DNA from 2 places in the Methylobacterium sp. TK31 genome. Region 1 is predicted to be linked to the other one. Evidence: predicted binding sites of a transcription regulator. Region 1 holds the regulator's gene; the other holds the start of a gene.
The links. The regulator PhoB, encoded in region 1, activates phosphate uptake and scavenging genes when phosphate is short. The targets are predictions, from matches to a motif close to TGTCATNNANCTGTCAT.

Region 1 (4,659 bases):
TCTTCGAGCCGAAGCCCTTCTTCGAGATCCCGGACGAGGACTGGCACCGGTTCTTCGACACCAACGTGATGAGCGGCGTGCGCCTGTCCCGGGCCTACACCCCCGGCATGGTCGAGCGCGGCTGGGGCCGGGTGGTCTTCATCTCCAGCGAATCCGGCGTGAACATCCCGGTGGAGATGGTCCATTACGGGATGACGAAGACGGCCCAGCTCGCGGTGGCCCGGGGCCTCGCCGAGACCGTGGCGGGCAGCGGCGTCACCGTGAACAGCGTGCTGCCCGGCCCGACCCTGTCCGAGGGCGTCGCCGAGTTCATGAAGAGCATGGCCCAGGGGCAGGACGGGGGTACGGGCGGCGCGGTCGACCTCGACGCGGCCGGCCGGGCCTTCGTCGCCGAGCACCGCCCGACCTCGCTGATCGGCCGCCTCGCCACCGTCGAGGAGGTCGCCAGCATGGTCGCCTACATCTGCAGCCCCGCCGCCAGCGCCACCAGCGGGGCGGCCCTCCGGGTGGATGGCGGCGTGGTGCGCAGCATCGTGTGAGGATACGCCCCGGGGGCGGGGCCGCCGGTTAAGACATTCGTAACGCCTCCCGCCGACCCTGGCCCGCGCGGACGGGAGGAATGGCGAATGGGGGATTATGCGCTGGAGGGACCGCGCTGGGGCGCGGGCGCGGCGGGCACGGGCGGCGGCATCGTCACCTGGGCCTTCGACGGCACGATCCCGTCCTCCTTCGTCGGCATCCTCCAGAGCGCCTTCGCGGCCTGGGCGTCCTACGCCAACATCACCTTCCAGCAGGTCGCCTCCACGGCGGCGGCGCAGATCGACTTCACCCTCGGGGGCATCGACGGCCTCGGCAACACGCTCGGCTACGCGAACTACTCCTACAGCGGCCAGCGCATGCAGTCGGCGGCCGTGACCTTCGACAGCGGCGAGGGCTGGCACGCCGCCGGCGCCCGGGTGGTCAGCACCCAGAACGTCGACCTCGCGGTGGTGGCCCTGCACGAGATCGGCCACGCCCTCGGCCTCGACCACTACAACGCCAAGCCCGAGGTGATGAACGCGGTCCTGAACCCCTCCATCACCGCCCTCGGGGCGGGCGACATCGCGGGCATCCAGGCCCTCTACGGCGCTCCGGTGGTCCCGGCGGCGTCCGTGACGCCCGTCGCGAGCCCCACCGTCACCAGCCCTCCCGTCGCCAGCGCCCCGGCCGAGGGCGCCGTCACGGCGGTGTACCGGTTCTACGACACCCATACGGGCGACCATTTCTACACGACGAGCACGGCCGAGAAGGCGCAGATCCAGCAGACGCTGCCCTGGTTCAGCTACGAGGGCACGCCGTGGGCGGCCCCGGCCAAGGGCGCGGGCACCGTCGACGTGTTCCGGTTCTTCGACACCGCCTCGAACGCCCACTTCTTCACCACGAGCGTGTCGGAGCGCGACCAGGTCATCAAGACCGCCCCGACCTACAAGTACGAGGGCGTCGCCTTCGAGGCCTATGCGGATGCGGGTGCGCCGGGGAGCGTGACCCTGGAGCGCTTCTTCAACACTCAGACCGGCCAGCACCACTTCGCCGGCAATGCCGAGGAGGCCGCCGGCATCAACCACGGCGCCGCCGGCCCGGGCTGGATCGACGAGGGCAAGGCCTTCACCGTGCACCTCCCCACCGACACGATGCTTTTCGCCTAGGCGGCGGGCTCGGCTGTTCGCCTGAGGGCGGGCTTGGCCGTTCGCCTAGCGGCGGGCTTGGCCGTTCGCCTGAGGGCGGGCACGGCTCGGCGCCGGGTCGGCTACTCCGCCTCCGCCTCGAACATCTCGTCGAAGGAGTAGCCCGAGCCGCGCACGGTGCGGATCGGATCGCTCTGGCGCGGGCGGTTCAGGGCCTTGCGCAGGCGCCCGACATGGACGTCGACGGTCCGCTCGTCGATGTAGACGTCGTGGCCCCAGACCCCGTCGAGGAGCTGCTCGCGGGAGAACACCCGGCCGGGGCTCTGCATCAGGAATTCGAGGAGCTTGAACTCGGTCGGCCCGAGATGGATCTCGCGGCCCTCCCGGCGGATGCGGTGGCTGACCCGGTCGAGCTCGATGTCGCCGGCCACCAGCAGGTTGGCCACGTGGGCGGGCTTGGCCCGGCGCAGCAGGGCCCGGACCCGGGCGAGGAGCTCGGGCACCGAGAACGGCTTGACGATGTAGTCGTCCGCCCCCGTGCCGAGGCCGCGGATGCGGTCGCCCTCCTCGCCCCGCGCGGTGAGCATGATCACCGGCAGCCGCTCGGTCTCGCGCCGGGCGCGGATGCGGCGGCAGAGCTCGATCCCCGACAGGGCCGGCAGCATCCAGTCGAGCAGGACGAGGTCGGGGACCTGCTCCTGCAGGCGCAGGTCCGCCTCGTCGCCGCGGGCAGCCGAGTCGACGACGAAGCCCTCGGCCTCGAGGTTGTAGCGGAGGAGGAGGGTCAGGGCCTCCTCGTCCTCGACGATCAGGATACGCGTACTCATCGTGCGCTTTCGATCAGATCGGCGCGGGGTCAGACCGTGCCGGGCAGGTCCACGGTGGCGTAGTTGGACGCGTCGTTCTTCGGGCGCTCGCGCTCGGCCAGGAGGTTCTCGCCGGTGACGAGGTAGTGGATCGTCTCGGCGATGTTGGTGGTGTGGTCGCCGATGCGCTCGATGTTCTTGGCCACGAACAGCAGGTGCGTGCAGAACGAGATGTTGCGCGGATCCTCCATCATGTAGGTCAGGAGTTCGCGGAAGAGCGAGTTGTAGAGCGCGTCGATGGCGTCGTCGCGCTCCCAGACGTGGAGGGCCGCCTTGATGTCGCGGCCGGTATAGGCGTCGAGCACGTCCTTGAGCTGCTCCTGGACCAGGTCGCTCATGTGCTGGACGCCGATGACGATCTTCTGCGGCTGGATCTGGTCGGCGATCGCCACCACGCGCTTGGCGACGTTCTTGGCGAGGTCGCCGATGCGCTCGATGTCGTTCGAGACGCGGATCGCCGTCACCGTCTCGCGCAGGTCGATGGCCAGGGGCTGGCGCCGGGCGATGAGCAGGATCGCCCGCTCCTCGATCTCGCGCTGGAGGGTGTCGAGCCGGGCATCGGCGGCGATCACCGCCTGGGCCAGGGCCGAGTCGCGGCGCACCAGGGCCTGTCCGGCCTCGGCCATCATCTTCTCGGCGATGCCGCCCATCTCGGAGATCGAGCGGCGCAGATCCTCGAGGTCGGTGTCGTAGGAGGTGACGATGTGGTCGGGCATGGGTGTGCTCCTCGATCGGGCCTCCTGTCGGGTGCCCGCCCTGATGGTGTCTGGCGCGGGCCGGAACCGGCCCGCACGGGTCGGTTCCGACCTGCCGAGGATCAGCCGAAGCGGCCGGTGATGTAGTCCTGCGTCTGGCGCTTCTCGGGATTCATGAAGATGCGCGTCGTCGGCCCGAACTCCACCAGTTCGCCGAGATACATGAACGCGGTGAACTGCGAGATGCGCGCCGCCTGCTGCATGTTGTGCGTGACGATGACGATCGTGAATTCCGAGCGCAGCTGCTCGATCAGCTCCTCGATGCGGCCGGTGGAGATCGGGTCGAGGGCCGAGGTCGGCTCGTCGAACAGGATCACCTCGGGACGCTGGGCCACGGTGCGGGCGATGCAGAGGCGCTGCTGCTGGCCGCCGGAGAGGCCCATGCCGGACTGCTTGAGCTTGTCCTTCACCTCGTCCCAGAGGGCGGCCTTGCGGAGCGATTCCTCGACGCGCACGTCGAGGTCGGCCTTGGGCAGCTTCTCGTAGAGGCGCAGGCCGAAGGCGACGTTGTCGTAGATCGACATCGGGAACGGGGTCGGCTTCTGGAACACCATGCCGATGCGCGAGCGCAGCTCGTTGAGGTCGACCCGGGAATCCAGGACGTTCTGGCCGTCGAGGAGGATCTCGCCCTCCGCGCGCTGCTCCGGATACAGGCTGTAGATCCGGTTGAAGGTGCGCAGCAGGGTCGACTTCCCGCAGCCCGACGGGCCGATCAGCGCCGTGACCTGGCGGTCGTGGAAGTTGAGGTTCACCGACTTCAGGCCATGGAAGCTGCCATAGTAGAAGTTCAGGTCCTTCACGGCGATGCGGACCGGAGAGGTCTCGTCGGCCTTGTGGCGTCCGGTGAGCTGCGCGGACGTGATCCCGGGGGCGGCGTTCATCGGTTCAAGATCCTGTCGGTCGGAAGGCGGGGGATTGCGGCGCGCCGGAGGTCAGCGCGAGCGCTCGGACTTGATGACGAAGCGGGCCACGATCGACAGGGCGAGGATCGTGACGGTGATCAGCAGGGCGCCGGCCCAGGCCAGCTGCTGCCAGTTCGGGTAGGGCGAGAGCGCGAACTGGTAGATCATCACGGGCAAGTTCGGGATGCCGCCCATCAGGTTGCCGCCGAACCAGCTGTTGTTGTTCAGCGCGGTGAAGAGCAGCGGCGCGGTCTCGCCGGCGATGCGGGCGAGCGCCAGGATGATGCCGGTGACGATGCCGGCGCTGGCGCCGCGCCAGGTGATGCTCTTGATCACGATGGAGGGCGGGGCGCCCAGCGCCGCGCCGGCCTCGCGCAGGGTCGCGGGCACGAGGCGCAGCATGTCCTCGGTGGTGCGCACGATGACCGGGGTGGCGATGATGGCGAGCGCCACCGCGCCGGCCCAGCCGGAA
Region 2 (4,659 bases), 1.6 Mb from region 1:
TAGGCCTTGGAGCGCGCCATCCTGAACAGGCGGCGGGGGTCGAACTTCAGCGCCCCGAAGATTTCCGCATCGGGGTGGAAGCGCACGCGGGTGCCGCGCCGGTTCTGCACCCGGCCGACAGTCTCCAGGGGACCCTGCACGTGGCCCCGCGAAAAGGTCTGGCGGTAGAGGGTCTGGCCGCGGGCGACCTCGACCTCGAGTTCGTCCGAGAGGGCGTTGACCACCGAGATGCCGACGCCGTGCAGGCCTCCGGACGTCTCGTAGACCTTCGAGTCGAACTTACCGCCCGCATGCAGGACGGTCATGATGACCTCGAGGGCGGACTTGTTCTCGTATTTCGGGTGCGGGTCGACAGGAATGCCGCGGCCGTTGTCGGTGACGACGAGGTGGCCGCTCTCCTCCAGCTCCACCTCGATGAAGCTGGCATGGCCCGCCACCGCCTCGTCCATCGAGTTGTCGATCACCTCGGCGAAGAGGTGGTGCAGGGCGCGCTCGTCGGTGCCGCCGATATACATGCCGGGGCGGCGCCGCACCGGCTCCAGCCCCTCCAGCACCTCGATGGTGGAGGCGTCGTAGCCGGCTTCCGCCGAGGCGGGCGGCGGTGCGATCGGCGCCACGGCGGCGTCGAGCTTGCGGCGCCCGCTGGGCTTCGGCAGGGGCGCCTTGCCGCCGGCGAAGAGATCGCGTGCGGGGTCGCTCACCGGAGCGCCTCGCGCGGGTGATGGTGCGGCCGCGGGCTTCGCGGGCCGGATCGCAGAGGGAGACCGTGCAGCATTCGCCTTCATCCTCTCACCATACCGGAACAAACCGGAAACAGAAAGGGGTTCCCGCTCCGCGGGGCGGGAGCCGGAAGCCCCCGCCGCACAGGGCGTACCACCCCATGACATGGTATGAGGGTGGTTAAGAAGGCCTGACGGTGGCGCGATCGGACGATCGCTGCGGAGAGGCGTCCGCCATGGGGCGCCTCAGGTCCCGACGTGACCGCCGCCGCGGCGGGTGATCGTCAGCACGGCGGGGCGCGGCGGCATCGCCGGGTCGAAGTCGGGCCAGCGGGTGGCGGGCGCCTCGAAGGTGGCGGGCACCGCCTTCGGGTCCTCCTCGTCGGCCTCGCCGGGATGCTGGACGGCCACGAAGAAGGTGGTGTCGTCGGGGGTGAAATAGGGCCCGCACATCTCGGCGCCGTGGGGCACGCGGAAGAAGTGCTTGCCCGTGCCGCGGCCCGGCCCTTCCGTCTCCACCGCCCAGATGCCGTCGTTGCGCCCTGTCCGCGAGGGCGCGTTGCCGTCCGTGGCGACCCAGAGCCGGCCGAGGCCGTCGACCGAGCAATTGTCCGGCATGCCGAACCAGCCGTTCGCCGTGGTGGCCGACGAGAAGGTGGCGCCCACCGCCGCGACGCTCGGATCGCCGCAGCGGACCAGGATCTCCCAGGCGAATCCGGTGGCGGCATGGTCGCCGTCGTCGGGGGTGAGCTCGACGATGTGGCCGAATCGGTTGTCGGCGCGCGGGTTGGCGGCATCGACCTGATCCGCCCTGCGCTTCCCGTTGTTGGTCAGCATCACGTAGACCTTGCCGGTCTTCGGGTTGGCCTCGACGTCCTCGGGCCGGTCCATCTTGGTGGCCCCGAGCCGGTCGGCGGCGAGGCGGGCGCCGATCACCACGTCTCCTTGCGAGGCGAAGCCGTTCTCCGGCGTCAGCGGCCCCTGGCCGAAGACGAGCGGCATCCAGGTGCCGCGCCCGTCGGCGTCGAAGCGGGCGACATGCAGGGTGCCGGAATCGAGAAGGTCGCGGTCGCCGCTGTCGGCCCGGCCCAGGGTGACGAACTTGTAGACGTAGTCGAAGCGCTCGTCGTCGCCCTGGTAGATCACGTACTGACCCTGCTTGGCGACGATGCCGGCCGCGCCCTCGTGCTTGAAGCGCCCCAGGGCCGTGCGCTTCTTCGGAACGCTCGTCGGGTCGAACGGGTCGATCTCCACCACCCAGCCGAAGCGGTTGGGCTCGTTCGGCTCGTGTCCGACGTCGAAGCGCTCGTGGTAGCGGCCCCAGGCATAGGCGCCGGCCGGCAGGTTGAAGCGCTTGTGGTTGGCGGCCTCCGGCGAGCCCTCGGCCAAGGCGCCGGAGAAGTAGTAGTTGATGTTCTCCTCGCAGGTCAGCCACGTCCCCCAGGGGGTCGTGCCGCCGGCGCAGTTGTTGATCATCCCGAGGGCCGACCGGCCGCCGGGGTCGGCGGCGGTCTTCACCCGGTCGCTGCCGGCGGCCGGGCCGGTCAGCGCCATCGGCGTCGTGGCGGTGATGCGACGGGCGTATTTCGAATCCGGCACCACCGTCCAGCGGCCGTCCCGGCGCCGGATCTCGATGACCGAGCCGCCATGGGCCGCCATCTCGATGTCGACGAGGTCCCGGGTCATGCCCTTGAAGTCGACCGCCTTGCCGTCCTGGCGGCCGAGGCCGGGGAACATGAGTTCCTCGTTTGTGTATTCGTGGTTGACCACCAGGAGGCCGTGCGACGCCGGGTCGGCCGCCCCCGGCATCGGGAAGTAGCCCACGAAATCGTTGTTGTAGCCGAATTGCTGCGCTTGCGCGGCCGCCGTCTGGTTGCGCGGGTCGAAGGCCGGCGCGCCGGGCAGCACCGGGTCGCCCCAGCGGATCAGGATCTCGGCGTCGTGCCCGGCGGCGACGTGATGGTGCGCGTCCGATCCGGCCTCGATCTCAGCGAAGGGGAAGCGGGTGCCGGGGGCTTCCGCCGCCTGCGCAGCGCCGGCGGCCAGGGCGCGGGGCGTCACCACCGCCGCGATGGCGCCGACGCCGAGGAGACCGCGCAGGAGGTCGCGCCGGTCGAAGCGGGCCGCCACCACGTCGCCGAAGGTCGGATTCGCGCTGTCGTTCGACCCGCGATCCTCGGCGGCCTCCGCGGCCTGCGAGCGGGTGCGCGTCGGTTCGGTCATGCGGCGGGTCCGTGTAGGCGAGGGGACGGCGGGTGGCGACCTCTCCCGCTAGCCGGCCCGCATGGCACCGGTGTGACAGCGGCCGGCACCCCGGCCACCGGTCCTAGGCCTTCCGGCGTGCCGCGGCGGGCGTGTCGGCGTCGGGCGTCGCCGCCTTCTTGGCCGCCGCTTTCTTCGGAGCCGTCTTCTTCGGAGCCGCTGTCTTTGCAGCTGCCTTCTTGGGGGCCGACGCCTCGGCTGGCACCGCATCCGCCTCCCCCGTCTCCGCGGAAGCCTTCTTCACCGGCCCTGTCTTGGCCGCCGCCTTCTTCGCCGGGGCCTTCTTCGCCGGGGCCTTGGCGCCCGCCGCCTTGCGGGCCGGGGCCTTCTTCTTGCCCCCGCCCGCGGCTTCCCGGGCGGCGATCAGCTCCAGCGCCTGGGGCAGGTCGATGGCCTCGGCGGCGAGCGTCTTGGGCAGGGTCGCGTTGGTGGTGCCGTCGGTGACGTAGGGACCGTACTTGCCCGACTTGACCACGATGGGCTTGCCCGTCTCCGGGTGTTCGCCGAGGGGACGGCCCGGATCGGCCGCCGGCCCGCGCCGACCCCCGCCCTGCTCCTTGGCCACGATGAGGTCGATGGCCCGGTTGGCGCCGATCTCCAGCACGTCGTCGTCGCGCCCGAGATTCGCGTACATCTTGCCGTGCTGCACGTAGGGTCCGAAGCGGCCGAGATTGGCCAGGATCGGCTCGCCGGTCTCGGGGTGGCGGGCCACCTCGCGCGGCAGGGAGAGCAGCTTCAGGGCCATCTCCAGGTCGACCGAGGACGGGCTGGTGCCCTTCGGGATCGACGAGCGCTTGGGCTTCGGGGCCTCCTTCTCGGTCGAGGCCTCGCCGAGCTGGACGAAGGGGCCGAAGCGGCCGTCGCGCACCGTCACGGGCAGGCCGGAGACGGGGTCGTTGCCGAGCACCCGCGTGCCGGGCTGGCCGCCGTTCTCGGACGAGCCCTCGCCGTCGCCCTCGACGCCCGAGGCGGCGAGCTGGCGGGTGTACTTGCACTCCGGATAGTTCGAGCAGCCCACGAAGGCGCCGAACTTGCCGAGCTTCAGGGAGAGCTGGCCGGAACCGCAGGTCGGGCAGGTGCGCGGGTTCGAGCCGTCCGCCTTCTCGGGGAAGATGTGGGCGCCAAGCAGGTCGTTGAGGGCGTCGAGCACCTCGGCAACGCGCAGCTCCTTGGTGCCGGCGATCGCGGCGGAGAAGTCGCGCCAGAAGTCCCGCAGCACCTCGCGCCAGTCGATCTCGGCGTTCGAGACCCGGTCGAGTTGCGTCTCGAGGTCGGCCGTGAAGTCGTACTCGACGTAGCGCTTGAAGAAGCTCTCGAGGAAGCCGGTGACGAGGCGGCCCTTGTCCTCGGCCACGAGGCGCTTCTTGTCGATCCGCACGTATTCGCGGTCGCGCAGGGTCTGCAGCACGGCGGCGTAGGTGGAGGGCCGGCCGATGCCGAGCTCCTCCATGCGCTTGACGAGACTGGCCTCGGAATAGCGCGGCGGCGGCTCGGTGAAGTGCTGGGTCGAGGCGATGCGCTCGCGCTTGAGCGGGTCGCCCGCCTTCATCGGCGGCAGGCGCCGGCCGTCCTCGTCCTCCTCGTCGTCCTTGCCCTCCTGGTAGAGGGTGAGGAAGCCGTCGAACTTCACCACCTGGCCGGTGGCGCGCAGCTCCAGCTTGCGCGGCCCGACCCCTGC

Region 2: the regulator PhoB is predicted to act here: its motif matches at 3,004-3,020, upstream of ACXJY8_RS05875 (PhoX family protein).

The regions. Positions count from the first base shown of each region.
Region 1 covers NZ_CM143964.1:4,682,790-4,687,448, reverse strand. Annotated here, with positions in the region: gene ACXJY8_RS21890 (SDR family NAD(P)-dependent oxidoreductase) at 1-539, shown strand, start outside; gene ACXJY8_RS21885 (matrixin family metalloprotease) at 627-1,685, shown strand; gene phoB (phosphate regulon transcriptional regulator PhoB) at 1,787-2,491, opposite strand; gene phoU (phosphate signaling complex protein PhoU) at 2,521-3,246, opposite strand; gene pstB (phosphate ABC transporter ATP-binding protein PstB) at 3,348-4,166, opposite strand; gene pstA (phosphate ABC transporter permease PstA) at 4,218-4,659, opposite strand, start outside.
Region 2 covers NZ_CM143964.1:1,274,434-1,279,092, forward strand. Annotated here, with positions in the region: gene parE (DNA topoisomerase IV subunit B) at 1-701, opposite strand, end outside; gene ACXJY8_RS05875 (PhoX family protein) at 966-2,942, opposite strand; gene topA (type I DNA topoisomerase) at 3,046-4,659, opposite strand, start outside.